Regions from separate parts of the Bacillus sp. SORGH_AS_0510 genome, predicted to be linked through region 1. Evidence: predicted binding sites of a transcription regulator. Region 1 holds the regulator's gene; the other holds the start of a gene.
What was found. The regulator Rex, encoded in region 1, represses fermentation and respiration genes when NADH is low (regulators of the CRP and FNR family bind a similar motif). The targets are predictions, from matches to a motif close to TTGTGAAATATTTCACAA.

Region 2: the regulator Rex is predicted to act here: its motif matches at 979-996, upstream of QE429_RS10955 (DUF2249 domain-containing protein).

Annotation. Positions count from the first base shown of each region.
Region 1 is NZ_JAUTAU010000001.1:4,819,468-4,822,648, forward strand. It holds gene QE429_RS24335 (polymer-forming cytoskeletal protein) at 1-327, opposite strand, end outside; gene QE429_RS24340 (YhbD family protein) at 340-963, opposite strand; gene QE429_RS24345 (redox-sensing transcriptional repressor Rex) at 1,318-1,971, opposite strand; gene moaC (cyclic pyranopterin monophosphate synthase MoaC) at 2,007-2,504, opposite strand; gene QE429_RS24355 (ABC-F family ATP-binding cassette domain-containing protein) at 2,672-3,181, shown strand, end outside.
Region 2 is NZ_JAUTAU010000001.1:2,138,342-2,141,522, forward strand. It holds partial or broken gene QE429_RS10945 (nitric-oxide reductase large subunit) at 1-757, shown strand, start outside; gene QE429_RS10950 (hypothetical protein) at 776-928, opposite strand; gene QE429_RS10955 (DUF2249 domain-containing protein) at 1,057-1,293, shown strand; gene QE429_RS10960 (carboxypeptidase M32) at 1,535-3,007, shown strand; gene QE429_RS10965 (DMT family transporter) at 3,004-3,181, shown strand, end outside.

The DNA.
Region 1 (3,181 bases):
TTCATCAGCCTTTACTCTGCCACCCACCGACGCCTTACCGTAAACCTTTACGATTTTTCCAATAAGATGTTCCTCAATCTTTGCCGTTCCATCGATTGAGACGTTTTGGGACTCCATCGTCCCCTTTACCTTTGCTTTGCCGTTTATTTTGGTGTGCTCACTTTTCACATTTCCATCCACTGTCCCGAACCCATTACTTTCAAACTCTATGCATTCCACATCACTGTGTACCGTACCGAATCCATTCAATGTGACCTGGTGAAATGCTCCACCGTTCGAGGCTCCGAAACCATTGATGACTAAGTCTCCTCTATCCTTCGTATCCATGTATATTCTCCTTTATAGTAATTTAGCCTTGATCTCTTCCATGCAGGACATCAGGGAAAGCTGGACGACCACTTTTGTCCCCTGATCAAAATGAACCGCTTCCGCGTTGATTAACAACAGACACGTTGACACGCCAAGCTTGCGCGTAATGACTACTTCACAGCTTTTTTGTTTAATGATTGCAGCATGCTCCTTTAATACCTGTAGCAGCATTTTTCCCTCATCCAAATTAATTTCGCCGGATTGCAGCAGCTTCTCTAAGACGAATACCTCAAGCATCCTGTTAATCGAAAACGTTTGGCTGCCTTTTTCATTCTCTAAGTAAAAATTCATTACACTTATCGAAACAATGTTACGTTTCACTAACTCATCCTTATCTAACTGCAGGTCTGAAATATTCGGTGAAAACATGTCTGCAAGTTCATCAAGTGAAAGATTTTCCTTCATTGTTTGAATTTTATTAATGCGCTCCAGAATCTTTTCTTTTGGAAAAAATGTCTCCTGGCCGGTAAAGGTTGATTTCCGGATGAACCACTCCTCCGGAATAAGGTCTTTACGCTTCCACCTATACAACTGTCCATACGAAATTCCCGCCAATTCTAATAGGTCTTTTTTTGAGATTAACTCCTCACTCATGATAAAAACCCCTTTCTGATTAACAATGTAACATAACACTGTTACGTTTGTAAAGTTATAATTTACAATTTTATGTAAAAAAGGCTTTTTTTAATGGGGTACCATTCTTTGAATAACCGGAAAACCTCCGCTTATCTATTCCTAAATGAGCTCGATTTTGCAAATAACCGGAAAAACTCCGTTTATTCGTTACTCTTCTAAGGGAGCAATCCAAATTAGCCAGCTTCTTCGTAGTATAGCTTTGATACAAAATGAACATTATTTCCCTTTTCCTCCATAACAACAATGGTTACGTAAACAGAAAAAATAAAAGGCCTTCTACGAAGCAAGTTTCGTAAAAGGCCTTACCTAGTACTATTCATCTGTATCTTCTGTTGGATAGTGTTTTAAAAAGTAAACCAATGATTGCAGTTCCACGGCTAGGTCGATATGATGAACCCGGATGGATGCCGGCACATTTAACCTGGCTGGCGTAAAGTTTAAGATTCCTTTCACTTCCGCCTTCACAAGTCGGTCTGTAATTACTTGTGCAACCGGCGCTGGAACTGTTAAAATGGCTACTTGAATATCGCTGTTTTCCAACACCTTCTCTAGGTCATCCAAATGATAAACCGGAACTTCCCGAATTTTCGTCCCCATTTTTTCTGGATCGACATCAAAGGCAACCTCAATCTTCGTGTTGTTATTCTTCAAAAAGTTATAGTTTAAAAAGGCCGTCCCTAGATTACCTACTCCAATTAACGCAACCTTTGTTAATACATCTTGATCCAGCGTTTTCTGGAAAAAGGTTAACAAATAGTTTACATTATAGCCATACCCCTTCTTACCTAAAGCCCCGAAATAGGAAAAGTCACGGCGAATTGTTGCCGAGTCCACCTTTACCGCTTCACTTAGTTCTGCGGATGAAACTCGTTGTTTACCGGAAGTATGCAGGTTCTTTAAAAATCGATAATAGAGGGGCAGCCGCTTGGCTGTCGCCTGTGGTATTTTCATTGTTTCGTTACTCATCTTCTCCCACATCCCATGAATGGTTTTCTTACATCTTATTTAACCTGACCATTTCTCCTAAAATCACCGTTTTTGCCGCCTGTTTTCTCCACTAAATAGGTTGGTCCAATGACCATCCCTTTATCAACTGCTTTACACATATCATAGACAGTTAGGGCACAAGCAGATGCAGCTGTTAGCGCTTCCATTTCCACACCTGTGCTCCCTTTTGTTTTCACTGCTGCCTCAATATGTAATTGAAAATTTCCTGTTTGCTCCTCTTCCCACGCAAAAGAAATATTAACTCCTGTTAGTGGAATAGGATGACACATCGGAATGAGATCCCATGTTTTTTTAGCCGCCATAACAGCCGCCACTTGGGCAACAGCTAAAACATCGCCTTTTTTCATCTCATGATTGGTGATCTTGTCAAAAATCTCTTTACTTACGGTTATGCTAGAATGAGCAATGGCAGTTCGCGCCGTTTCAGGTTTGTCACTGACATCCACCATTTTCGCTCTGCCTTCTTCATTAAAATGCGTAAATTCGGCCATAAAAAAATCCTCCTATCAAAAAATAATACACTATTTTCCCTTTTATGTGTGTGAAACTTTGAACGAATGAAGCAATTTTTTATCAGAAGAGGCACGGGAAGAGTCCGAGTTATTGCCGTCATTCCGCTAATACGGTACACTAGTCCTAAGTAATAGAGGTGAAAAATATGATTTTATTACAAGTCAATCAATTACAAAAATACTATGGTGCTGACCTTATTTTATCGAATATAAAGCTAGAATTACAAACAAGAGACCGCGTGGCTCTTGTCGGCCGTAACGGGGCTGGAAAATCGACACTTCTAAAGATTATTGCCGGACATTTGTCCCATGATGGCGGAGAAATTATCAAGCCAAAGGAAGTAACGATCGGTTATTTAGCCCAAAATACAGGATTAGAATCCAATTTATCCATTTGGGATGAAATGCTGACCGTTTTTGAACCACTTCGCCTCATGGAAAAATCTCTTCGCCAGCTGGAAGAACAAATGGCAGACCCCGCTGTGTTTGAAGATGCCGTCAAGTATGAACGGGTTCTTAAAGAATATGATACCCTTCAAGTAAAATTTAAGGAGCAGGGTGGATACCAGTTCGAGGCTGACATTCGTTCCGTTCTCCATGGTCTAAACTTTCAAGACAATTCCCTCATGATTGCTAGTTTAAGCGGAGGGCAAAAA
Region 2 (3,181 bases), 2.7 Mb from region 1:
AACTGTAAGACAATTATATTTCCAATTAATCCTGCTTTTAGGCAGCGGGGTAATCGGTATTGGTCACCACTATTATTATAATGGTTCTGCAGAAGTATGGTTAGGGCTTGGTGCTGTGTTCTCAGCTTTAGAAGTCATTCCGTTAACATTGTTAATCCTAGAAGCATATGAACAATACAAGATGATGCGTGAGGGGGGAGTTAATTTCCCTTACAAAGGCACATTCTGGTTCTTAATCTCTGTAGCAATTTGGAACTTAGTGGGTGCTGGTGTACTTGGATTCTTAATCAACTTACCGGCAGTAAGCTATTTCGAACACGGACAATTCTTAACACCAACACACGGCCATGCTTCAATGATGGGCGTATACGGAATGTTTGCAGTCGCTGTTCTACTTTATTCATTAAGAAATATTGTAAAACCAGAGGCTTGGAATGATAAATGGATTAAAATTAGTTGTATTTTGTTAAATATCGGTCTTGCAGGAATGGTATTCCTATCATTACTACCAGTTGGTTTCATGCAAATTAAAGAAGCATTCTATCATGGTTATGCAGCAAGCCGTTCCGCTTCATTCCTTCAAAAGGATATGGTGCAAACATTGCTAACCTGGCGTGCAGTGCCTGACACCATTTTTCTAATTGGGGTATTAATACTAGTATTATTCTGTATAAAAGCACTCTTTAACTTACGTAAACCAACTCATAAGGAAGAAGAAAAGCTTCCTGTGAAAGACCTTGCTATCGATGAAGAGTAATGAAAAAATCCGTAAGGTTTAACCTTGCGGATTTTCATTTTTGGTCAGTATGGTTTCGAAACAGTCAAAGCAGTATATTTCATTCTCTTCTGTATGGACTCCATTAAAAAAGCCTTCCAAACAGTAGATGCTTTTACTGCAGCATTTACAAGTACCTACTAATTCTTTCAATTTCTTCTCCTCCTTTCTAGATAAAAAGTATTAAGAAAATCATTTCTCAGGTGTGATAAGTCGCACAAATAGTGAGAAGAAGATTTCTTATAATAAAGTAGAAAGTAAACAAAATAAAAGGAGTGATAATGTTGCAAACTTATGCAAAAGTAATCCATGTACCTGATTATCCACCACGTGAAAAACATCCAACCATTTTCAACGGGTTTGATGAATTAGAATCAGGCAAAACAATGATGATAGTGAATGACCATGATCCAAGGCCGCTTTTATATCAGTTCATGATGGAGCGACCTGAGAAATTCTCTTGGGAGTATCTCGAAGAAGGTCCTGAAACCTGGAAGGTTGCAATCAGTAAAAAGTAGTTTTTAATAAGTGATTTTTAAAATATCAGGCTACTAACTCTTGCTAAACATTTTACGTGAATATTGTTTTCCGGTTTTTCCCTATATAAATATATTTTACAACAGAAAATTCTTTCTGTTGTTTTTTTTATCCTTATTAATCTTAAAATCCCTACTTTTCAGAATTATATGGTAAAATTTAAGCGTTATGAAAGGGGGCATTGCCTTGAGTACAAAGGCTGTTCAATTAGAAAAAGAGTTTATGGAATATGTGAAAAAAATGACTGCTTACCATGAGGCGCTTGGTGTTTTGTATTGGGATTTAAGAACAGGGGCTCCTAAGCAGGGGGTAGAACAAAGATCAGAAGTAATAGGCATGCTATCTTCCGAAGTATTTAAAATGTCTACATCTGAGGAAATGGCTGCATACATAGCAAATTTATCTAAGATGGAACTGGATGAATCGACAGGAAAAGTACTCGAAGAATGTAAAAAGGAATATGAACGAAACAAGAAAATACCTGCAGAGGAGTACAAAAAGTTTGTAATCCTTCAATCAAAGGCTGAGAGTATTTGGGAGGAAGCAAAGGAGAAGGCTGATTTTTCTATGTTTAGTCCCTATTTAGAAAAGTTGGTAGAGACAACAAGAAGGTTCATTGGTTACTGGGGTTCTAGAGAAAAGAAATATGATGTCTTATTAGATATGTATGAACCAGGGATGACAACAACGGTACTAGATGATGTATTTGCAAAATTAAGAGAAAGAATCGTTCCTTTAGTCAAACAAATTACTGAAGCAACGAATAAGCCAAATACAGACTTTTTATTTAAGACCTTTAAAAAAGAAAATCAACGAGGATTCAGTTTAGATATACTGGAAAAAATGGGGTATAACTTTCAAGCTGGTAGATTGGATGAAACGGTTCATCCCTTTGCGATTGGGTTAAATCCTGGTGATGTACGTGTAACAACTAAATATGATGAAAATGATTTCAGGACGGCTGTTTTTGGAACCATCCATGAAGGGGGCCATGCCTTATACGAACAAAATTTTTCAAAAGAATTGATTGGTACACCTTTGTGTTCTGCTTCCTCTATGGGAATTCATGAATCCCAATCTCTTTTTTATGAAAATATTGTTGGCAGGAGCCTTCCATTTTGGAAAAATAATTTTGAACACCTAAAGAAATATGCAAATGGTCAATTTGATGGTGTAGATATTGAAAGCTTTTACCGGGCAATTAATGAATCAAAACCATCTTTTATTAGAATAGAAGCCGATGAATTAACCTATCCGCTTCATATAATGATTCGCTACGAAATTGAAAAAGGCTTATTTGATGGTTCCATGCAGGTAAAGGATCTTCCTATGATTTGGAATGAAATGTATGAACAATATCTGGGAATCAAACCGACCAATGATGCAGAAGGTATCCTACAGGATGTTCACTGGGCGGGAGGAAGCTTTGGTTATTTTCCATCTTACGCACTAGGTTATATGTATGCGGCACAATTCAAGCATCAGATGCTGAAGGAGTTGCCTCATTTCGATCAATTATTAGAAGAAGGAAATTTACTTCCGATTAAAGAGTGGTTGACAAATCATATTCATCAATACGGGAAATTAAAGAAACCGCTAGAAATCTTAAAAGATGTGACAGGTGAGGGCTTAAATGCAGATTACTTAATTGAGTATCTAGTAGATAAGTATCAAAAGGTATATCTAATACAGTGAAAAAGATTATTCCCATTCTTTTAATTTCTAGCAGTGCAGCGTTGTGGGGGATTATTGCCATATTCGTAAGGAAGTTAAGTGATTTAGGTTTCTCTCCAATGGAAATTGTAACAGTAAGGGTGGTTACTGCTGCCGTATTGCTTGGGATCCTTGGAATGAGTAAATACTCTTCTC